DNA from 3 places in the Candidatus Clostridium radicumherbarum genome. Region 3 is predicted to be linked to each of the others. Evidence: riboswitches for the same ligand, from Rfam matches in the RefSeq annotation. Region 3 holds a riboswitch; each other region holds the start of a gene.

Region 1 (8,237 bases), on a different contig from region 3:
ACTTAAGCTTACATTAGATGACAATCAAAAGCTTTTAAGCTAATTATGGATTAAACTATAGGAAGAGTATTTCCTCCAATAGGCATAAGAGAAATTTTAGGGTTTGGCTTAGATAGCTTATAGGCTAAATCCAAGGCTTCTTTTAAGGAATGAGAAGGAATAAAGCCAATCTCCTTTACTACCTTGTCCATAAGAGTAGATATTAAAATTACCTTTCTGTATTTTCCTAAGTAAAAAGTTTTATAAGCAGCATAACCAGGAACGGTAAAGTTCTTTTTTAAGCCTCTTTCCATGTCTTCTAAGGTTTTATATTGAAACCATTGCAAAAACTCTTCTGCTCCAAGCCCTTCTGAGCATTCTGAAATAAGAATGACTACACTGTTCTCTTCTCCACCATAGATGCAATTATCCATAGTTTTAACTGTTTGGTACAAATTAATGTCCTTTGGATATCCACCAGCTGAGGCTATGATAATATCAGCTTTCTCTTCTATGTGTATTCCATACATTTCTCTTATGGAATTACAGCCCTTTTCCCATGCCTTTTCAAAATCCCCAGCCACAAATTCTATAAAATTACCTTCTGCGTCTAATGCAGCATTAAATAAAAAGTCAGGATTTATTTTTCTGCATATCTCATTAATATCTTCTCTCATAGGGTTTCCGTGAATTTTATTAGAGCAGGCATTATGATTAAGTCCTGTGCCTTCTCCTTCATGAAAAGTAAGTCTATGATTATGTTGAATTGTATTAAGCCCAGCTACTCCCGGAACCATACTCTTAGCTCCTCCCCCAAAGCCTGCAAATAGATGGAACACTATACCGCCGGTTAAAATAACTCTATCCGCTTCTATAACTCTTTTATTGATGTAAATTGGGGTTTTAGCCTTTGATTCACAAATATAAGATAAAACATTTTTATCATAACAGTTATGATCATAGATTTTAACCCTCTTATATACTTCTTCCCCTACTATAAGCCTTTTCTCTTCCTCTGAAGAAGCTCTATGTGTACCTAAAGCTATTAAAACTGAAATATCATTATCATGAGCCCCAAATTTATTTAAGTAATCAATTATATAAACCAAAAATTTATCTGTTTTTATCCATAGTCTTGTTACATCACTTACAATAATAATAACCTTTTCCCTAGCTTTAACAATTTCTTTTAAAGGCAGAGTTCCTATGGGGTTTTCTAAAGCTCTTTCAACTTCCTTTGGTATATCAGACAAAATCTCTTTTTCCTTAGGAAGTAATGTATTTATTATATCCTTATCATTAATATCAACTTCAAACTTTATTTTTCCATATTTAAACTTATAAGTAGACATAGCTTAACCTCCACTAGATATATTAATTATAGGCAATTTATAAAGAAAATCCCGTGAGGGATTTTCTTTATAAGCATATTTAAAACCCAGGAATAACTGATCCCTTGAAGGTATCTTCAATATATTTTTTAACCTCATCAGAATGATAAGCCTCAACTAGCTTTTTAATCCTTGGATCATTTTGATTATCAGGTCTTGCAACAATTATATTTACCCAAGGAGAATCTTTAGGTTCAATAAATATTGCATCCTTCACTGGATCTAGCTTTGCTTCCATTGCAAAATTAGTATTAATTGCTGCAGCAGCTACTTCAGTTAGAGAACGAGGAACCATGGCTGCTTCCAGTTCTATGAATTTTAAATTCTTTGGATTTTCAGCGACATCCCTTATAGTAGCATTTACGCCAACACCTGATTTAAGCTTAATTACTTTAGCAGCTTCTAAAAGAATCAAGGCTCTTGCCTCATTGGTAGGATCGTTTGGCAATGAAACCTTATCTCCATCCTTAAGCTCATCTAAATTTTTAATTTTTTGAGAATATACTCCCATTGGGAAATTAACTGCATTCGCAACCTTAACAAGATTCATGTTTTGATCCTCATTAAATTTCTTTAAGTATGGCTCATGCTGATATATATTTACATCTATTTGTTTTTCGAAAAGCTGTTTATTAGGCTGCACATAATCATTAAAAGTAACAATTTTTATTTTTAATCCATTTTTTTCTGCAACTTCTTTTACCTTTTCAGCTACTTGTTCGTGTGGCCCGGCTGTCACTCCTACCTTTAAGGGCTCATCAGAGCTTGCTGCTGTCGAAGCAGGCTTTGTGCTGCAGCCCGAAAGAATTGATGCTCCTATTATTGTTGATAATATAATTGCTATAGTCTTTTTCATTAAAAAGTCCCCCTTTTATTTATTAAATATTTCTTTTTATAGCCTTCTCTCTTAATGTCTTAAGTCTCTTTGTCGCTTCTAACAAAGTTTCTGTTTTTTTAGCAAAGTGAAATCTTATTAGATTATTTACATTCTCTCTAAAGAAACTTGAACCCGGAACTGCTGCCACCCCAACTTCTTTTGCAAGCCATTCACAAAATTCAGTATCACTTCCACTAGTAAATTCAGAGATATCCACCATAACATAATAAGCACCTTCCGGTACTGTATATTTTAAACCTGCCTCATCAAGCCCTTTCAAAAAGATATTTCTTTTTTCTGTATAACGTTCTTGTAATTTTTCATAATATTCATTTGGCAAATTTAAACCTGCAAGCACAGCAGCCTGAAGTGGTGCTGCAGCTCCTACAGTTAAGAAGTCATGCACCTTTTTAGCATTTTCTATTACATTACTTGGAGCAATTACATAACCTATTCTCCAGCCGGTTATAGAGTAGGTTTTAGAAAAAGAGCTGCAGGATAATGTCCTCTCGAACATTCCAGGAAGTGCTGCAAAATACTTGTGTTTATACGGCTTCATGACAATATGCTCATAAACTTCATCAGTTATAACAAATGTGTCAAATTCTTCTGTAAGGTCTGCAATATACTTAAGCTCTTCCTCAGTAAATACCTTTCCAGTGGGGTTTGAAGGATTGCAAAGTATAAGTGCTTTTGCTCCCTGCTTAAAAGCTGCTCTAAGTTCTTCTTTGTCAAACATAAATTCCGGCGGATACAGAGGAACATAAATAGGATCTGCTCCGCAAAGTACTGTATCTGCAACATAGTTTTCATAAAAAGGTGAAAATACGATTACTCTGTCTCCAGGATCGCAAACGCTCATCATTGCTACCATCATAGCCTCTGTACTCCCACAAGTAACTACAATTTCACTGTTTGGATCTATGGGAATACCCATAAACTTTTGTTGTTTTTTTGCAATAGCCTCTCTAAGTTTTTGTGAACCCCAGGTAATTTCGTATTGATGGGGTCCTTCATCTGCCACCTTTTTTAGAGCTTCAAGAAGCTCAACTGGAGGATCAAAATCAGGAAAGCCTTGAGATAAATTAGTGGCTCCATATTGATTTGCAATTCTTGTCATTCTTCTTATAACAGATTCAGTAAATCCGTTAAGTCTGCTGCTAATTTCTGGCATGCCAAACCACCCTTTCATAACTATTAATAAAAAATTATGTTTTATAACACGCTAATATAAAAAGCGATATTAAAACATATACAAAAAAATCCTCATCTATAAAAAGATGAGGATTCTAAGTATAAAAAAAGCCCATGGAAGGGATAAATATTCTACCTTCCCTCATCTTTCAGATAAATATCTGCAGGAATTAGCACCTTGCATGCAAATGAAACATGCTGGTTGCTGAAACTTCATCGGGCCAGTCCCTCGGTTTTCTCTAGATAAGGATTTTTATTAAATTTTTTATTGCTTTTTATTATAAATTATGGTTTTTTGCTTGTCAATATCACTAAAGCCTATTAAAACGGTTACATTAAAATAAATTTTTTAGTTCACAATAAAAAAAAGCAACCAAAAAAATTTGATTGCTTTATACCTTATTTTATTCTTTATTTAGAAATCACTTCATTGTAATCTTAATTCTAAATATTATGTTCTGCTACCTATATTTTCTTGTATTAACTATAATCTCTCTTATTTTTCTAGCATTTTCAGCAATTTCATGTTTACTTCCTTTTGTCAGAAGACCACCAAAGCCTACTGCATCTACACCGTTTTTAAGCCACAGTTCTAAATTGTCTAAATTAGCTCCTCCTGATGCCAAAATCGGTAAATTAGGAATGGGCGTTTTGAGTACCGATACTAGTGAAGGCCCATAAAAGTTAGAAATAGGAAATGCTTTTATATATGATGCTCCAACTTCTAAGGCTTCTACCATTTCAGTTACAGTAGTACACCCAGGAGCATAAGGTATTTGATAGCGATTGCATACTTTCGCAACTTCCCTGCTAAAATTTGGAGCAATAATGAATTTAGCCCCAGATAAGATAGCAAGTCTTGCTGTCTCTCCATCTAAGATTGTGCCTGCTCCTACTAATAAATTATCATCAAATTTATCATTAAGAGCCTTAATTACATCTCCAGCATTAGGTAAGGTATAACTTATTTCAAGTACATCTACTCCGCCTTTTAAGCATCCTTCTGCTATTTCTATGGCTCTTTCTATGGATTCAGTTCTTACAATAGCCATTGCACCTGTTGCCTCTATTTTATTAATTATATCAGCTTTAAACATATTCCCCTCCATTTCTAGTAAGAAAATCTCTCTTAAGTTTCTACTATTTTTTCTACGATTCGTAGGTTCTTATATAATTCATAATTTCTTCTGCATTTTCTGCTTTATCTAAAACCTTATAGAACTCGTCTTTTTCAAGCAGCATTGCTAATTCTGACATAGCCTGTAGATGGGTATTTTGATCTACTGCACTTAGACTAAATATATATTTAACTGGGTCATTATCCACATTACCAAATTCTATTGGATGCTCTAAAGTTGCAATACCTATTGCAATTTCTTTTGCACCTGCCTCTGGTCTTGCATGTGGAAGGGCAACATGCTTTGTTATTACAATATATGGCCCAACTTCTTTTGCAGTATTTATCATTTCATCAATATATGATGCTGATATTTTATTGTTCTCTAATAATGCTGATGCTGCTTTTCTAACGGCATCCTCCCAATCATTCGCAGATATATTAAGGCGAATAAGGTTTTCATTAATAATTTTACTTAGCATTGAATTCTCACCTCTTAAAAGCTTTTTGTAATTATAAATTAAATTATTTATCATGAAACATTCTACAAAGACACATCCCTATATTTTTCATGAATATTCATATAATATATGAACTCTATGAATATCATTATTAATATAATTACACTTGATATTTTAAATTCTGTCAAAGTTATTTTCAATCTATTTTTAGTCCAAGTTTTGTAATAGAAAATAACATTAAATGTTCTAAAAATCTATGATTAAACTCAAATATAATTTCAAAGTTATATCATATTGTTTTTGCTTTCAGATTTACAAGATATATTAGATATATAAGCAATTAAAATCTTTTACTGATTGAGTGAATCCATCTCTAATTATATCTACATCAATTTTTGTAATTAAAAAATTTATATCATCTTTATATTTTTTTATCAATTCTAATTTTCCTATTATTCCAAAGCCTTTATTATATTTTTTGCAGGCTGAAGCTACTTTATCAATTGCTTCAATTTCTATTTTATTAAAATAGTCTCCTGGAATACCTAAAGAAATAGCCAAATCAGCCGGTCCAACTATAACAGCATCTATACCTTCCACAGATAATATTTCTTCAATATTCATAACGCCTTGAACTGTTTCGATTTGCACTATTGATATTACTGATTCATTTAGTTCAATCATATTGTTTCTGTGATTTCCAGAGGACTTGTAGTTTGTATTAGCACCTCCAGAATAACTCCTATGACCTATAGGTGGATATTTAGACCACTCTACCAGTAATTTAGCCTGCTCTCTATTTTCAATCATTGGAACCATAACTCCAGTAGCTCCACAGTCTAAAGACCTTGATACATCTCCTCTTGCTAACTGAGGTACTCTTACAAATGATGGAATGCCAACTGCATTACCCATTAATATTAAGTTGTGAAGTGTCTCATAAGTAAACATACCATGTTCACAATCATAGAATAAGAAATCAAATCCAGCGTTTTTAGCTAATATTGTAACTGAAGGATTTGTTAAAATTTTTATAAAGGATCCATATAACTTTTCTTTAAATATTCTTTCTTTAAATCTCATTAGGTTCACCGTCCTTTAATTAATCATAATTAGAACAAAGAGCCAAATGTGGCTCTTTGTTTAATATGCTGACAAATTTATCAGACTTTTTATACTAATTAATGAATAACTGATTGTATAAACTGAGTGATTTTATATAATAATGTTCCTACGATATTATAATCTACGTTCGGGAAGGAAGCACCTACGATTCCTAAGTGAGCAAATACTGGGTACAATAACATTGGTAGTGTTACTACTAATATTCCTAGTACAAATGAGCCTGCTATACAACCTTTCCAACCACCAGTTGAATTACCGAAAACTCCTGCAGTACCACCTGAGAAGAAAGCTATACTTGCTGATGGAATCATAACTATTGAACTCTTAAATATAATCATGCCTGCCATTGCAACTAGTCCAGCTACATATGCACTTATAAATCCAAGAATAACTGCTGTTGGTGCAAATGGGAAAACTGAAGGACAGTCAACAGCTGGGCGAGAGTTAGGTATATATTTTTCTGATATAGATACAAATGCAGCTGTAATCTCAGAAATAAACATACGTACACCAGTTATAAGAACAGACATACCTGCTGCAAATTGTAATCCTTGAAGTAATGGGAACACAATCCAGTTAACAGTTCCTGCTAACTTCTGAGTATCTGCCTGTCCTGCTGCTATAGCTGCTACATAGAATACTATAACCATTACAACAGCAACACACATAGTAAAATCTCTGAAAATTGATAACCATTTTGGAAACTTAAAGTTTTCTGTACTGTGTTCTGGATTTCCTACTTTTGATCCTAAAAATCCTGAGAAAGCGTAAGCGATTTCATTATAGTGTCCAAGAGCTAAATCATTACTTCCAGTGATTTTTCTCATATATGGCTGAGTTATAGCTGGCAATGCTGCTGCACTTAAGCCTACAAACAGACCTCCTATTATAGCAGTTGCAGTATTACCAATGTTGCATGCTTTTAAAACAAGCGTTAATACACAAGCAAAATACAAGCTGTGCTGTCCAGTTAAGAATATATTCTTAAATGGTGTAATTCTTGCAAATAGTAAGTTTGCTGCGAATCCAACGATCATTACTATAGCAACTATTGTTCCAAATTTACCCTGTGCAAGTGCAGTGGCTGCTTCAACCTGTGTAACAACACCTGTAATTCCAAATCCTTTTTGGAATAATGTGTTGAAGTTGGTAAGTACTGCACTGATTGCTGAACTACCGATGTTAAATATCAAAAATCCTATGATTGTTTTAAATGTACCCTTAAGTACATCATCTGCTGATTTCTTCTGTAATATAAGACCAATCATTGAAATAAGTCCAACCAAGATACCAGCATTACTTAGTAAACTAATAACTACTTTCATTTACTGTTTCCCCCTATTTCTTATTTTTTACAAATTCTAAAAATCCTTCTATTCCGATTTTGATTTCATTCTTGTCCATCAAATTTTTTATTGCTATGCAATATTGAACCTTATCTTTTACGTCATCAGTGATATCTGCCATAGTTACAATAAAGTCCCACTTCTTGGCATTTAAATCGTCAAGATTGGAATGTACAGCCGTAATTGGGTATCCGTTTTCCTTTATTACCTGATCAACCTTAATCTTAAGCAACATACTAGACCCCATACCTGTTCTACAAGCTACTAATGCTTCAAACATAATTTTTTTCTCCTTTCTCTTTTTATATTTTCATATTTTTTTGATTATTTATATATATGTGTAATCCATTGACTTCGCAGTGGTGGATTATAATTTATAATAATATTCCGTATTTCCAAATCAACCACCTTGAAGACTATGGTTATTACTTTTATTAACTAAACCATTTTGTAATAAACTAGCATCTCTTTTATTTTACCTATAGTTTCTTCATTTGGTTCTGTCACCGGAAGTCTTGCAAGTCCTACAGGAATACCAGACAATTCTACAGACTTTTTTAATATTGATGGAACAGTGCCTAATTTAAGAACGCCTCGGAGTACGTCAATATCCTTTTGAGCTTTCTCAGCTGCTTCCATATCTCCTTTTAAAAAGTTCTGATAAATAGAAACATCCAATTCTGTAAGAAGGTTTGATGTAGCTGCTATTGCCCCAGTTGCACCTAGCTGCAGTGCTTTTAGTATTAG
Region 2 (8,237 bases), on a different contig from region 3:
GGTATTATAATTACCGGGAATTCACTACCTTGACTTTTATGTATAGTTATAGCATAAGCTAAATCTAATTCATCTAAGAACATACTTTCATATATTACTTTTCTTTCATCATCAAAAATTACTGTAATTAAATCATTTTCAATATCTATATTCTCAATATACCCCACATCTCCATTAAACACTCCTAAGCCTTCATCTTCTCCTAATCCTGCTACTCTCGTCCATTTGAGAGTGTAATTATTTTTTATTTGCATTACTTTATCGCCAGTTCTAAAAATAAGCTCCCTAAACTCCTTTTCATCTTTACTTATGTGTCTTGGATTTAAGGTATTTTGAAGCACTTTATTTAGGTTTTGAACACCTAGAACTCCTTTTCTCATAGGGGATAGAATTTGTATGTGCTGTAGTTTATTCCATCTGGAGTTAAATTTAGGTAATCTTTTATCTATAAGTCCAACTATTGTATTTAAAATATTATTTTGATCTTCCCCGCTAATAAAATAAAAATCCTTATTTTTCTCATTAAGAAGGGGCATTTCACCATTATTAATCTTATGTGCATTTACAATAATCATACTTTCCTTAGCCTGTCTAAAAATTTGTTTTAACCTTACTACTTTTAAGCAATTGCTTTCAATAATATCTCTAAGAACATTACCAGGTCCTACAGAAGGAAGTTGGTCAACATCACCAACAATGATTAGCCTTGTACCTGGGGCAATTGCCTTAAGCAAGCTATTCATCAGCATAATATCAATCATTGAGGCTTCATCTATAATTACAACATCACACTCTAAACTTGAAGCTTCATCTTTGACAAATTCCATAGTGTCCTCTTCATTAAAGCCAATCTCTAGAAGTCTGTGAATAGTTTTTGCTTCTCTTCCTGTAGCTTCAGACATTCTTTTTGCTGCTCTGCCTGTTGGGGCAGCCATAAACACCTTCATATTAGCCTTCTCAAAAATATCGATTATGCAGTTGATAATTGTTGTTTTACCTGTGCCAGGGCCTCCGGTAATAACTTCTATACCATTTTCTATTGCACCTTTTATAGCCTCGATTTGAGAAGCTTCAAAATTAATATTACGTTCCTTTTCAAATTGCTTTATTTCAAATTCTACATCCGTATTAATAGGTTCATAAGTGTCTAAGGCAAGAGTTAGTATTTTTTTTGTTACTCCAAGTTCCGAATAATAAAAGGGAATCAAAAATACACACTTTTTATCCTCAATAACCTCAACCTTTATCTTTCCTTCAACAGTATTATCATATAGTACTAATTCTATGTCCTCTTCTTTTATTGTAAGTATATTCTTTCCTTCCTTTAAAAGAAGATGTAATGGCATATAAGTATTTCCAAGGCTGCAAAACTCATTAATAATGTAGTTAATGCCACTGCTTATCCTATATGGAGAGTTCAGTTCTACCCCTAAGCTTCTTGCAATTTTATCTGCGGTTTTAAAGCCTATTCCATTAATTTCTTCAGTTAAAATATATGGATTTTGTTTAACTACATTTATGGAGTCATCACCAAATTTCTTGTAAATTTTAACACATTGACTTGTAGTTACACCATAGGTTTGCAGGAAAACCATTATATTTTTAACTTCTCTTTGTCTTAAATAGGACTCTTTAATAATTTCAAGTTTTTTTTCTCCAATCCCTTCTATTTCTTTAAGACAATCTATATCTTTATCCATTAGTTCAAGGCTTTTATCTCCGAATTTCTCAATTATTTTTCTAGCTGTAACTGGCCCAATACCAGAAATAACTCCAGAAGATAAATATCTTTCAATGCCAATTATAGAACTAGGCAATAATTCCTCATAGCCTTCCACCTTAAATTGATCACCAAACTGAGGATGTTTAACCCATATGCCTTGCAGTTTTAAGCTCTGTCCTTCAGTTAAATAAGGGATATAACCTACAATTGTATTCTTTTTGTCTGCATCTTTAATAATAGCAACTACATAGCCATTCTCTTCATTTTTAAATATTATATCCTCAACTACGCCTTGAATTTCTGGCATAAAATCTCTCCTAAACTTAATAAAAATATATAACCTGTAATTATAGGATACATTATTGAATAACTTTAAACAACTTTATTTAACTTAATAATTCTGCTGTCTATATTATTGTCCAATAATAATTAATGTAATCTTTAATATTCAATTCAGCAGCAATAAAAAAACTCCGGCTTAAGATAGCCAGAGATTTTTTATTAGTTATTTAATCTTGATGATAAGCTTTTTTCCAGCAAAAATGATATTAATGGAATAATAATCAGAATTACAAGTCCTATTAAAATAGTATTAGGATTGCCCCTATAAATATAAGCCATTTTATTAATGAAATGAATAAACGAATAAGCTGAAAGCATAGCAGTTCCTATAGCTATAACAGCTAGCAATACTAATACTCTATTAAATAAAACTCTTATTCCTTTTAAAATTTTGATAACTCTTTCTCTCCATTCACTTTTCATAATATTCCTCTTTTCAGTACATAGTGTAATTTAAACTTTTGCTAATTATAGTTTTTACAATTAAAATACATATTATTCATTTATTATAGTTATTTGTAATTACATCCTCTTTTAAACAAAAAGTCTTAAACAGAACATAAGACCACTGACTTAGTCAGTAGTCTTATAAATTAACTATAAATATTTTTTTATTTCTTCTACTTTATTATTTTTCTCCCATGGAAGATCAATATCAGTTCTTCCAAAATGGCCATATGAAGCTGTTTGCTTATATATTGGTCTTCTTAAATCTAAGGCCTTAATTATTGCTGCTGGTCTTAAATCAAATACCTTGTTAATAATATCAATTATTATATCATCTTTTATTTTTCCTGTACCAAAGGTATCAACTTCAATTGAAACCGGTTTTGCTACTCCTATAGCATATGCAAGCTCAATTTCTAATTTATCAGCAACACCGGCAGCCACCAAATTTTTAGCAACCCATCTAGCTGCATAGGCAGCAGATCTATCAACTTTTGTTGGGTCTTTTCCTGAAAATGCTCCACCACCGTGTCTTCCATATCCACCATAGGTATCTACTATAATTTTTCTGCCAGTAAGTCCTGAGTCTCCATTTGGTCCACCAATAACAAATCTGCCAGTTGGATTTACTAGATATTTTGTGTTTTCATCTAAGAGTTCTTCTGGAACAACTTTTCTTATAACATGTTCAATTAAGTCTCTTTCGATTTCCTCACGAGTTACTTCTGGATTATGTTGTGTAGATATTACAATTGTGTCAATTCTAATTGGCTTGTCATCTTCATATTCTACAGTAACTTGAGTTTTTCCGTCTGGTCTTAGGTATGATAATGTACCATCCTTTCTAACCTCTGAAAGCTTTCTAGCAAGTCTATGAGCCATAGCTATTGCAAGCGGCATATATTCTGGTGTTTCGTTAGTAGCATAACCAAACATCATACCTTGGTCACCAGCACCTATTGCTCCAATATTCTCTATTTGTCCATTTTTGGCCTCAAGAGCTTGATCGACACCCATAGCTATATCTGTGGATTGTTCATCAATTGAAGTGAGGACTGAGCAAGTATCTGCATCAAATCCAAACTTTGCTCTAGTATATCCAATTTCCTCAACGGTTTTTCTTACAACCTTAGGTATATCTACATAACAATTAGTTGATATTTCTCCCATAACTAATACCATACCTGTAGTAACTGCTGTTTCACAGGCAACCCTTGCATTTGGATCCTGGGCTAATATAGCGTCTAACACTGCGTCTGAAATTTGATCACAAACTTTATCTGGATGCCCTTCAGTAACTGATTCTGAAGTAAATAATCTTCTCATTTTATAACTCCTTCCTATATGTTACAAGTAAGTTTTAACAAAATAAAGCCTCTTCTACAAGAAGAGGCGTGTTTAACACATCACTTATCTTGCAGATAAAACTCTGCTGGAATTGGCACCTTAGTATAATACTTGGTTGCCGGGTTTCATAGGGCCATTTCCCTCCACCTCTCTTGATAAGAGCTTATAATTTAATTCTAAATTAGAATAACATAGGAAATTAAAACTGTCAATAAATTATTTTAAATTAATTATACATATTTCATCTTATATTTAATAGATTTCAAGCATATATATTATTGAATAATTTCCATTTTTAATTTTAATCTTAGGCCTGTAACAATTGAGAAAAACATTTTTTTGCAAGGAGGGCATATTTTGAGTAAAGTTAGATCCCATTATGATAATCCTTTAGCATATTATGAAATTGCAACCTTTCTAAAAGATTATATTGATGAAAATACAATTATAGTTTGTATTGGAACAGATAGATGTATTGGAGATTGTCTAGGTCCATTAGTGGGTACTTTATTAAAAGATAATTTTTTCCCCTTTCCGGTATTTGGTACCATTTCAGAACCAATTCATGCTTTAAACATTGATAGAAAATTGAATGAAATAAAAAATATATATCCTAAAGGAAATATTATAGGTATTGATGCATGTTTGGGAGATACTGAAAGTATAGGTGAGATCCAGGTTAGGGATTATCCTATCCATCCTGGCAAGGGAGTTGGCAAATCGCTGCCGGAGGTTGGCAGAGCCTCTATTATAGGAATAGTTGATTCTAGTGACAGCAATGAATTGTTTACTACAAGAAATATAAGATTGGATTTAATAATGAAACTTTCAAAGGTAATAACACATGCTATTATTCATTCATATTACCTCTATTCTGGTAACAGAATAAATTTTACAGGCAAATAATAAAATCCAAAATAAAAGCCGCAGTATAAGCATTATCCATGTTTATTATCAAACAGAATGCTTTTACGCGGCTAATTTATGTTAAACTCAAGAAATGTAAATTTATTTATCAATTAATGAAACATCATAACCATTTGAGCTAATATCAATTTTATCTAGATATTCTAGAGCTTTTCCAGTCCCTATTGCCACACAAGACACAGGTTCTTCGGCAACAAATACTGGTACATTAGTTACACTAGCAATTAGTTTATCTAGCCCATTTAGAAGTGATCCTCCACCAGTCATTATTATGCCTTTGTCTGCAATATCAGCAGCAAGTTCAGGAGGAGTTTTTTCAAGTACAGCATGAGTACAATCAGCTATACTATTTACTGTATCACTTAGTGCTTCTCTCATTTCTTCTGAAGATACAGTTATATTCTTGGGAAGACCAGTAATTAGGTCCCTTCCTCTTATTTCCATAGTAACTTCATTTTCTCTTTTAAATGCAGATCCAATATTTATTTTCAAGTCTTCTGCTGTTCGTTCTCCAATCATGAGCTTATGTTTTTTTCGAATATATCTTGCTATTGCTTCATCGAACTTGTCTCCTGCAACTTTAATTGAAGATCTAACTACGATGCCGCCTAAAGAAATAACTGCAACATCTGTTGTGCCTCCGCCAATATCAATAACCATACTTCCGCTTGCTTCAGTTATATCCAAATTAGCTCCTATAGCAGCTGCTAATGGTTCTTCTATTAGAAAAACTTTTTTTGCTCCAGCATTTACAGCTGCATCTCTAACTGCTCTTTTTTCAACTTCAGTTGCCTGGCAGGGAATGCATACCATGACTCTAGGTGCAGACATTCTTCTATTTCCACAGGCCTTTCTAATAAAATGTTTAAGCATTGTCTCAGTCACATCGTAATCTGAAATAACTCCATCTCTTAATGGACGAATTGCTACTATATTACCAGGAGTTCTTCCAATCATTTGTCTAGCTTCTTCACCCACAGCCTTAACTTTATTATAACTTTTATCAATTGCAACTACAGAAGGCTCTTTAAGTATAACACCCTTTCCTTTAATATAAACAAGTACTGTAGCTGTACCTAAGTCAATCCCCATATCCGTACCAATTCTAAAACACATTCCTATCAACTCTCCTGCTCTTTTGTAATACTATAAAAACAAGTTGTACTAAACTTGAATTACATTATCTCTTACTCTTATTATAATAGGAATGTTTTTAACCTTCAATAGCTTTATATTTTAACTTAGTAGCTTTTCCACCTCTAATGTGTCTTTCAGCTTTATTGTAATCTAAAATATTTTTAGCTTCATCCGCTATTTGAGGATTTATTTTAGGTAATCTTTCAGTCATATCTTTGTGAATTGTACTTTTACTAACTCCAAAAACCTTGGCTGTTTTTCTTATTGTAGCTTTTGAATCGATAATGTAGTTTGCGACTTCAAGAACTCTCTCCTCAATGTAGTCTTTCAAAGTGCTACCTCCTTAACCCTTCTATATTAATAATATGCATTTATAATTCTTTAAATTACTTTCATTAGCCATTTTCCGATATGAATTTCGCAAAATGGCTAATGAAACATCATTAGTTTTGTTTTATTTGCAGATAAGAATTTTTTCTGCAAATACTAAACTAAAAGTAAACTTAAAAAATATGACTCAACCTGTAATGCTAAATCCTATAATTTTAAGTATTACTCTCAATGTAGTAAGTTTATATGTTTCCATTATTTAGTGTCGTATTTTATATATTTTGCTGGATCAACATATTCCTTACCCTGCATAACTGCAAAGTGTAAGTGACTACCATACTTTTCATAGGATGTTCTAAGGGTTGTGTTTCCAACCTTTCCGATTTTTTCACCCTTCTTAACTGTTTTACCATTTGCAACTGTACTATTTGGATCAAGATTTGCATATATTGTCTTTAACCCATTTTGGTGATTTATAACAACCTGAATACCATAGCCTTCTTTGCTCTCGCCTACTTCTTCAACTTTTCCATCAAGTACAGCATAGACATCTTTTCCTAAATCAGCTTTGATATCTAGTCCAAAGTTAGGTCTATAAGTTTCTGTAGTATCTGACCAAACAGGATCCTCTGAATATGCTCTTGCTAAAGTTCCCTCAACAGGTTTTGCAAATTTTGTATTAGCAGTACTTACCACTGCAGTTGCTCCATTACTAGGAACGGTAATTCCAGTATTGGTATTTCCTTTTACCTCAAGGGCATTTTGATAGCCATTTTTAGGTAGTTCATCTATTAATGCTGTTTGCTTATCAGCTTCACTTGTTGTTTGTTGATTAGCAACAGGTGGTTTTTTAACTGATCTTGCATTTCTTGATGTAACTGCTGCAACTGTTGCAACAATACAAAGACAAACAAACAGAATTACATAGAAGCCTTCCTTCTTAAAAAAATTTGACGTTTTGCTGAATAATTTTTTGTCCATACAAACACCTCCTTTTTGTAGTTTGTCCAGAGGTTAGTAAAAAATACATATTTTATGAAATTATACTAGAATTTTTTTCCTTATTTTTCGACATTCTTTTTAAAATATTGTATTATAAAATTAGCTAAATGAAGTTTAGCGCAAATAAATATAATATCTGTAATGAGCAAAAAGAGGTGAAAAGCTTAAATGGCTTTTCACTGGCTGCTTACGAGTGGCAGCGAATACGGTTAAGCTGCCCAGTATAGAAGCACTTAGCAAAAGAATAGCCGCAAAGCCCTAGTGTTGTTCGTCTGAATGAAATGAATTCAGGCCAACACTTGGTTTTGTGGCTATTCTGAGCTTAGAGCTTATTATGCAGCGATCAGTTTATGTAACATACTTTATTTATTGTAGCTATTTTCATTTAATTTTTATTTTAAATCTTTTATCTTTTCTATCTTTATTCCTTGATAGTAATGAGATAGAATCTCTTGAAAGCTGCTTCCTGCCTTTGCCATAGCTTCTGCACCCCATTGACTCATTCCTACTCCGTGGCCATAACCAAAGCATTCAACTTGTAAATCTTTAGCTATGGTAATTTTAAAATTTGCAGAATTTAAATTTAACATTGTTCGAAAGTCAGTTCCAGATATTACAACATTTCCAAGCTTTATTTTTTTCACACTTCCTGCTGAGGTTCTCTCTACTATGTTTATCTGACTCTTAATATTTTTGGAATTAAGCTTTGCCTTAGAATATTTTGAATTAACAATATTGATAAATTCATTAATACTGTATTTATGAGTAGTCTTATAATTTCCTGACGCCTCTTCCCCAGGACTATTCACAGATTTAAGATAAGGCTCGCTAGTAGCAAAAACTTCAGCCGCATTTTCAGTTTTTCCGCTGCTAACTGCAAAGTAATATGGCTCAAGAACTAGTTTACCATCATAGGTTAATATTTCTCCTTCTGTTTGATTAATTGCATCAGTAATCTTATTCCAATAGCCTATAGCTGAAC
Region 3 (8,237 bases):
ATGGTATATGCCTTAATTGGATCTAAACCTTCTTCAATAGCCAGCCTTATTGAATTATCTATGGTACCCTCTTCAATTAAATCATGAATATGCCTGTCGTCAGTACAGAATAAAAATCTGCTATAGTTATTGTTATTTACACCAGGTAAAAGATCCTTAAGGTTTCTTGTAGCAGAACCCTCCCTCAGCATAACATACATTCCTCTTTGTACCTTTACTAATGCCTCTTCATAAGTTGAACTTTCATGATCTGTTTTTATATGGGAGCAAAGATAGGCATTAAGCCACTTCTCATTAATACCTGGGCAGTGACCATCAATAAGCTTATTTTCAAAAGCCTCAAGCTTTTTTAGCATTTCAGTATCACCGTTTATTACTGCTGGAGAATCCATAACCTCACCAAGGCCCAGAACTTTTTCCTCATTTATATAACTTTTTAAATCCTCGGCTAAAAGTACTGCGCCAGAATCCTCAAATTTAGTGCAAGGTACGCAGGAAGGAAGCATAAAAAACAAATCCATAACACTTTTTTTACTGTTTTCCAGCATAAAATCTATGCCTTTTTTGCCTAAGGCGTTTGCAATTTCATGTGGGTCTACAACTGCTGTAGTTACTCCTTTCCTGATTAAAAGGTGAGAAAATACCTCAGGTGTTACCATTGAAGATTCTATGTGAACATGAGCATCAATAAATCCTGGTGCAGCATAAAGTCCACTGCAATCTATTTCATTAGTTCCATTATATTTGCCAATACCAACTATTTTATCACCATTAATTGCTATATCATTTTCTTCAATCGTTTGGCTAAACACATTTACTATTTTTACATTTTTTAGTACTAAAGGCGCAGCCATATTACCTGCAGCTATTGCAATATCATTTTTTAAATTAAGCATTACTCTATCCCCCCAAATAAGATTGTATACTTCCCCTATTATAAATATTTTCTCTATTATATCATAATATTTTAACTATGCCATATAATTATCCTTAATATAAAGTTTCTTATTTAATTTATGCTTGAGCAAATATTTTTTATTACCATTATAAAAATAAGGCTAGGAAAATATTATTCCACAGCCTTACCAATTTCTTCTTCTTCAATTTTAATAATATTATCCCAATTAATACACATATGAAAAAGACTCACAACATCTTGTTCATTATAGGATAGTATTTTTTCTTTCTTTTCTTTTGGCATTCTATTCATATAATCATCATCTTTTATAATTTTGCAAATAGTCTTTGCTAAATTAGAACCGCTAATTAGCTCACTATCTCTATTTATACCAAATTCCTTTTCAAGATTCTTAAGACCTATAGAACTTTTTTTAATTTTTTCATATTCTTTTTGCAGATCTATTCCAATATATTTTTCCTGTAAATCAATATTAATTTTATTTTGTTTAAACAGATAATTTATCATAGTGTAATCATTATTACCTGAAAAAGTAATTAAATATTTTTTGTTGTAAATTTCCTGCATAGCATTAAAATATTTTTCTGCCAGCAGTAATATTTCCTTTGCTTCTTTTTTATTTTCAATCATATATTGAGTTACAATTAGAGTTTTATCATCTTCATTATAAAAGGCACAGCCAAAAACACCTATACAAATTGGTTTCTTATAAACATAATGTTCTAAGTCAAAAAATAACGCATCTTTATAAATATCTTTATTGTTTTCATATGCTAAAGAAAATTCATCACTGAATTTAGAAGCTTCAATTACTTTTTTTCTAGTTATCACTAATATCACTCTTTCTTAACAAATGTGAATCATATCTGATGTTAATCTGTATACTACATCTTTTCTTTCTACTGCAATTAATGCCTTTTTACTAATTTCTTCTGAATCCTGAACCTTCTTTATTAGCTCTCTAGTTGGATTAACACAAACAGGATAAGCTACCATTTCAAACATGGAAAAATCACCTGAGGTATCCCCATAAGCAAAACTTTGACTTAAATCTAAATTGTATTTCTCTGTAAAGTAATTAATGGACTCTTTTTTACTTTTACTATCCCACATTGGAATTACACTACCAGTATATTTATCTTCACTATCCATTTCATATACTGCACCCTTAAAGTCATCAAAGCCGTGCTTTAGTGCCATTTCTTTCACTAGTTCTATTGGGCTTCCTGAGATTGTGATTAAAATATGTCCCTGCTGCTTATGCCATTTAATTCTGTCTCTAGTAAAAGTATATACTCTATCTCCCTTTTGGCTTACAACTTTTTTAGCTATAAATTCCACCTGAGACTTATGAAGTCCTTTAATTGCTTCTATATAAATATCAGCCATTTTAAGAAGGTAATTATCATAGTTTCCCTGTCTCTTATCCCATCTTTGATATTCTGGTCTAACCTCATTTACCCATCTTTCTGGGCCAATTATTTCATACTTAACTAATTTCTTAAAGATTTCTGCTATAAGTCCTTCTCTATAAAGTGTGCCGTCAATATCAAAAAATGCTCCAACATTTTTATCCATACCTTCCTCCACCTAAACCTTTATTATTATAATATTACATTTACAATTATAATGCTATATTTTTATAAAAAGAATAGACACTTAAAATAAATCAGAAGTGTCATCTGGCTTATTTTAGGTGCCTAAGCTCTATTATTTATATTAGAAAGCTGGAATTATGCTGCCTTTATATTTATCTTCAATAAATTTTTTAACTTCAGGAGAATTTAAAGCCTCAGAAAGTGCTTTGATGTATGGTTTATCTTTGTCTTGCTTTCTCACTGCTAAAACATTTGCATAAGGTGAACTTTTATCTTCTAATACTAAAGCATCCTTAGTTGGATTCAGCTTTGCTTCTAATGCATAATTTGTATTAATAACTGCAGCATCTACATCATCTAAAGTTCTTGGCAGCTGAGCAGCTTCAAGTTCTTTAATTTTATACTTATTAGGATTCTCTGTAATATCTATTGCAGTAACTAGGTCGCCGCTCTTTAATTTAAAAAGGCCTGCACTTTCTAACACCCTTAAAGCTCTAGCCTCATTTGTAGGATCGTTAGGAACAGCAATTGTAGCACCTGCCTTTAAGTCCTTTATGCTTTTAACCTTCCTTGAATAAACTCCCATAGGCTCAATATGGACCTTTACAGTATAGTCAAGATTAAGTTTCTTATCTTCATTCATCTTTGTTAAATAAGGAATATGTTGAAAGAAGTTTGCATCTATTTCTCCATCATTAAGAGCTATATTTGGTTCAACATAATCTGTAAACTCTTTTATATTCAAGGTATAACCCTTTTTTTCTAATATTGGTTTTATAACTTGAAGAATTTCTTCATGAGGTACAGGAGTTGCCCCTACTGTTATTACTTTTTTATCATCCTTTGGAGCAGTTGCAGCTGCATCTTTTTTTGCATTACATCCTGCTAATCCAACTAATAAAACTGCACTTAATATTAAACTTATTGTCTTTTTCATATATAAAACCCCCTTATTAATGAATAATTTTAATGACTTAATTTTTTATAGGCATAATTTCCTAAGCTCTGCAATAACTGAACTATTATCATCAGTATTATAACAGTGTAAATCATTATGTCTGTTTTAAACCTTTGATATCCATACCTTACAGCAATATCTCCAAGACCTCCAGCTCCAATGGTTCCTGCCATTGCTGAATAGCCTATAACACTTATTACCGTAAGAGTTATACCTAGCACAATTGAAGGTAGAGCCTCCTTCAGCATCACCTTAAAAATTATTTGTGAAGTACTTGCTCCAAAAGCTTTTGCTGCTTCTATTATTCCAGAATCCACTTCCTTAAATGCCGATTCTATAACTCTAGCTGCAAATGGAGCGGCTCCAACAGTAAGCGGTACAATGGCTGCATTTTTACCAATAGTGGTACCAACTACAAACTTAGTAAAAGGAAAAATAGCTATCATAAGTATTATAAAAGGAAAAGATCGTAATAGATTGATTATAAAATCTAATACCTTATTGATTATGGTGTTAGGCCTTAAGCCTTTTTCATCAGTTATGACAATAATTATGGCGGGAAAGAAGCCAATAATAACAGCAAAAACAGTTGATAAAATAACCATATATAAAGTGTCCCATACCCCAGGCAGCAGTATTTGTAAAAATAAATCACTAATGTTCATTGTAAACAACCTCCCAGCTTATTCCTTTCTTTTCTAGAAATTTTAAAATCTTCTCTTTGTCTTGCTCATGTACATTAACTACTAGGCTTCCCAGCACGTTCTCTCTAAATTTTTCTAATTTGCCCCAAACAATTGAAAAATCAATATCTAGCTCTCTTGCCATAGAAGTTATAATACTTTGCTGACTCAAATCTTTAGGAAAGAAAATTTTTATATTAACACCTTCTGCTGGAAGTATTTCTTCTTCTCCCATTAAATCCTTTAGTTCCTTAGTTGGCCTTAAAAATAATTCCTCCACACCGCCTATTCCCTTTATTTCACCTCCTTCCATAAGTGCAACCTTTTCACATACCTCTTTAATTACTTCCATTTGATGAGTAACTATAACTATTGTTATATTAAGCTTTTTATTTATATCTCTTAAAAGCTCAAGAATGGATTTTGTTGTCCTTGGATCTAGCGCTGAAGTAGCTTCATCGCATAAAAGTATTTTAGGCTGCAGTGCTAATGCCCTGGCAATAGCAACCCTTTGCTTTTGACCTCCACTTAATTCCTTTGGATAGCTAAATGCTTTTTCTTCTATACCCACCATTTTCAATAATTCATTTACTCTTTTTTTTATATCCTCTTTTTTGTATCCCCACATTTGAAGTGGTAGTGCTATGTTTTCATAAACATTTCTTCTATTTAAAAGATTAAAGTTTTGAAAAATCATTCCTAATTCTTTTCTAAATATTCTAAGCTTTTTAACAGATAATTTTCCTACTTCTTTATCCATTATGTTAATGCTGCCAGAATCATATTTTTCTAGACCATTTAAACATCTTAGTAGTGTTGATTTACCTGCACCACTGTGGCCAACTATACCGAATATATCACCTTCTTCAATTTTTAAACTAATGTTATTAAGAACTTTAACCTTTGAAAAGCTCTTTGAAACTTCACTTATCTCTATCATACGACTCTCCTATCCCTATAATTAATAAATAATCTCAGTAGTTATTGATTATTATTCTAAACTGATATAAAAAAATAAAACCCGAGGAAACCTCGGGTTTTAATAAACCTGTCTGTTTCGCTCATCTATCAGTATTCAAAAGAATACTGCAGGAATTGGCACCATTGTATTATAAATAATACCGGTTGCCGGGCTTCATAGGGCCAGTCCCTCCACCTCTCTAGATAAGTCCATATTAAGTTTTTCCACTTTAGCAATTTAACATTTTACAATGTCAAATCATTCATTTATTGTTTATATTATAGTACCTTTAAAATTGAAAGTCAATAGCCATTTGCAACTTTTAAAAATAATTTATGCAGTTTTTATATTTCTATTAATTTTTGCCTCAAATTGCTTTGTATCATCTTTATCCATAGCTTCTACACCGGAGAGTCTATAAGAGATGCCTAACTTTTCATACTTCGTTACACCTAGTGTATGGTACGGCAGCAATTCTACTTTTTCTACATTATTAATTTCTTTAATGATTTCCTGCAATTTTTTCATATGTTCCTCAGAATCAGTAATGCCTGGCACAACTACATGTCTAATCCATATCTTAACATCAGTCTTTTCTAAAGCTGCAAGAAATTGATTAAGTCCTTGCTTACTTCTTCCAGTAAGATTTTTATAGCCTATATCATCTACATGCTTTATATCAAGTAAAACTAAATCAGTGTATTTCAATATTTCTTCATATTCTCCAAAGCCATAACCAGCTGTATCTAAGGTGGTATGAATATTATTTTCCTTGCAGAGCTTTAGCATTTCTAGTAAAAATTCAGGCTGAAGAAGAGGATCTCCTCCTGAAAAGGTAACTCCACCACCAGATCTTTCAAAGTAAGGCTTATAGCGAAGTATCTTTTTCATTAGTTCTTCTGGTGTCATTTCAGTTCCACCATCTCTTGCCCATGTGTCAGGATTATGGCAATAAGCGCATCTAAGCTTACAGCCTTGTAGAAAAACTACAGTTCTAACTCCAGGACCATCCACCAAACCCATACTTTCTATTGAGTGTACTCTACCTTTAATCATGGAATCCCCTCCTTCAAATTTTTACAAAGTATAATTTACTTACATTTTTTCATGGAATGTTCTGCTTATAACTTCCTTTTGCTGAGCTTTTGTTAATCTATTAAAGTTAACTGCGTATCCAGAAACTCTTATTGTTAATGTTGGATACTTTTCTGGGTGTTCCATTGCATCCATTAATGTTTCTCTATTTAATACATTTACGTTTAAGTGGTGAGCATTTTGTCCAAAGTATCCGTCCATAACTGCTACTAGGTTATTGATTCTGGATTCTGAATCCTTTCCTAATGCGTCTGGAAGTATAGAGAAGGTATTGGATACCCCGTCCTGGCAGCATGAATATGGAACCTTAGCTACTGAATTAAGTGATGCAAGAGCTCCTTCTAAATCTCTGCCATGCATTGGGTTAGCTCCTGGTGCAAATGCTTCTCCGGCTTTTCTTCCATCAGGTGTGGAACCTGTCTTCTTACCGTAAACAACGTTTGAAGTTATAGTTAAAACTGATAATGTATGCTGAGCATCTCTATAAAGCGGGTGTTTCTTAAGTTCATTTGAGAATCTTTCAGCTAATGCTACAGCAATACTATCAACTCTGTCATCGTCATTTCCGTATTTAGGGAATTCTCCTTCAACTTCAAAGTCAACAGTTATTCCATTTTCTCTAATAGGCTTAACTTTTGCGTATTTTATAGCACTTAAGGAATCTGCTGCAACTGAGAATCCTGCTATACCAAATGCCATTAGTCTTCCAACCTTTGTATCATGTAATGCCATTTGTGATGCTTCATAAGCATATTTATCATGCATGAAGTGAATTATATTCATTGCATCAACGTAAACTTTGCTTACATATTCTAATACTTTGAAGTAGTTAGCTAATACCTTATCATAATCTAATACTTCATCTGTTATTGGTTCAATTCCTGGAACAACAACAATACCTTTCTTTTCATCTACTCCACCATTGATTGCTAGAAGTAATGATTTAGCTAGGTTGCATCTCGCTCCGAAGAATTGCATCTGCTTTCCAACTTTCATTGCAGATACACAGCAAGCAATTGCATAGTCATCTCCATAGATAGGTCTCATAACGTCATCATTTTCATATTGAATTGAGTCAGTTAATATAGACATATCAGCACAGAATTTCTTAAAGTTCTCTGGTAAGTTTTGTGACCAAAGTACTGTCATGTTTGGTTCAGGAGCTGTTCCTAGGTTGATTAGTGTGTGTAAATATCTGTATGAGTTCTTAGTTACTAATGGTCTTCCATCTTCACCAACACCACCGATTGATTCAGTAACCCAAGTAGGATCTCCAGCAAATAGATCGTTGTATTCTGGTGTTCTTAAATGTCTAGCAAGTCTTAATTTGATTATAAATTGATCAATAATTTCTTGTGCTTCTGCTTCAGTTATTAAACCTGCTTGTAAATCTCTATCAATGTATATATCTAAGAATGTACTTGTTCTTCCAAGTGACATTGCAGCACCGTTATTTTCTTTTATTGCTGCAAGATATCCAAAGTATACTGCTTGTACTGCTTCCTTTGCATTAGTAGCTGGCTGTGATATATCAACTCCATAAGAAGCTGCCATGTTCTTTATTTTTCCTAAGGCTCTTATTTGCTCATTAAGTTCTTCTCTTAATCTTACTAATTCATCAAGCATATCGCCTTTAAGATTCTTTAGATCTTTTTTCTTTTCTTCAATTAAGAAATCCATACCATATAGAGCTATTCTTCTATAGTCGCCTATTATTCTTCCTCTACCATAAGCATCTGGAAGACCAGTAAGAACAGCAGCTGATCTGGCAGCTCTTATTTCTTCTGTATAAGCATCAAATACTCCTTGATTATGAGTCTTTCTATATTTTGTAAATATTTCGTGCATTTCATTACTAATCTTGTATCCATAGGATTCAAGGGATTGTTCTGCCATTCTAATTCCGCCCCATGGATTTGTAATTCTCTTTAAAGGAGCATCTGTTTGCAGTCCAACTATAACTTCATTTTCTCTATCAATATATCCTGGTGCAAAGGCATCTATACCTGATACATTTTCAGTA

Evidence for each region. Region 3 has a riboswitch for S-adenosylmethionine ahead of ACJDUH_RS17480 (methionine ABC transporter ATP-binding protein). Riboswitches for the same ligand answer to the same signal wherever they lie in the genome.
Region 1: another riboswitch for S-adenosylmethionine. It lies ahead of ACJDUH_RS06140 (pyridoxal phosphate-dependent aminotransferase); the one in region 3 lies ahead of ACJDUH_RS17480 (methionine ABC transporter ATP-binding protein).
Region 2: another riboswitch for S-adenosylmethionine. It lies ahead of metK (methionine adenosyltransferase); the one in region 3 lies ahead of ACJDUH_RS17480 (methionine ABC transporter ATP-binding protein).

The regions. Positions count from the first base shown of each region.
Region 1 covers NZ_JBJHZY010000001.1:1,291,676-1,299,912, reverse strand. The annotation lists gene larAH10 (NPN-dependent 2-hydroxyacid racemase, LarAH10 family) at 51-1,331, opposite strand; gene ACJDUH_RS06145 (MetQ/NlpA family ABC transporter substrate-binding protein) at 1,411-2,226, opposite strand; gene ACJDUH_RS06140 (pyridoxal phosphate-dependent aminotransferase) at 2,249-3,421, opposite strand; SAM riboswitch class I at 3,581-3,691, opposite strand; gene ACJDUH_RS06135 (beta/alpha barrel domain-containing protein) at 3,903-4,538, opposite strand; gene ACJDUH_RS06130 (PTS sugar transporter subunit IIA) at 4,591-5,040, opposite strand; gene ACJDUH_RS06125 (HpcH/HpaI aldolase family protein) at 5,344-6,102, opposite strand; gene ACJDUH_RS06120 (PTS ascorbate transporter subunit IIC) at 6,201-7,469, opposite strand; gene ACJDUH_RS06115 (PTS sugar transporter subunit IIB) at 7,483-7,770, opposite strand; gene dapA (4-hydroxy-tetrahydrodipicolinate synthase) at 7,929-8,237, opposite strand, start outside.
Region 2 covers NZ_JBJHZY010000001.1:777,805-786,041, reverse strand. The annotation lists gene recD2 (SF1B family DNA helicase RecD2) at 1-2,030, opposite strand, end outside; gene ACJDUH_RS03730 (hypothetical protein) at 2,225-2,488, opposite strand; gene metK (methionine adenosyltransferase) at 2,663-3,838, opposite strand; SAM riboswitch class I at 3,920-4,021, opposite strand; gene yyaC (spore protease YyaC) at 4,217-4,765, shown strand; gene mreB (rod shape-determining protein) at 4,868-5,902, opposite strand; gene spoIIID (sporulation transcriptional regulator SpoIIID) at 6,000-6,254, opposite strand; gene ACJDUH_RS03705 (peptidoglycan DD-metalloendopeptidase family protein) at 6,509-7,234, opposite strand; gene spoIID (stage II sporulation protein D) at 7,648-8,237, opposite strand, start outside.
Region 3 covers NZ_JBJHZY010000004.1:310,805-319,041, forward strand. The annotation lists gene ade (adenine deaminase) at 1-896, opposite strand, end outside; gene ACJDUH_RS17460 (ribonuclease H-like domain-containing protein) at 1,070-1,750, opposite strand; gene ACJDUH_RS17465 (HAD-IB family hydrolase) at 1,766-2,497, opposite strand; gene ACJDUH_RS17470 (MetQ/NlpA family ABC transporter substrate-binding protein) at 2,639-3,454, opposite strand; gene ACJDUH_RS17475 (methionine ABC transporter permease) at 3,484-4,140, opposite strand; gene ACJDUH_RS17480 (methionine ABC transporter ATP-binding protein) at 4,130-5,098, opposite strand; SAM riboswitch class I at 5,217-5,329, opposite strand; gene pflA (pyruvate formate-lyase-activating protein) at 5,453-6,175, opposite strand; gene pflB (formate C-acetyltransferase) at 6,215-8,237, opposite strand, start outside.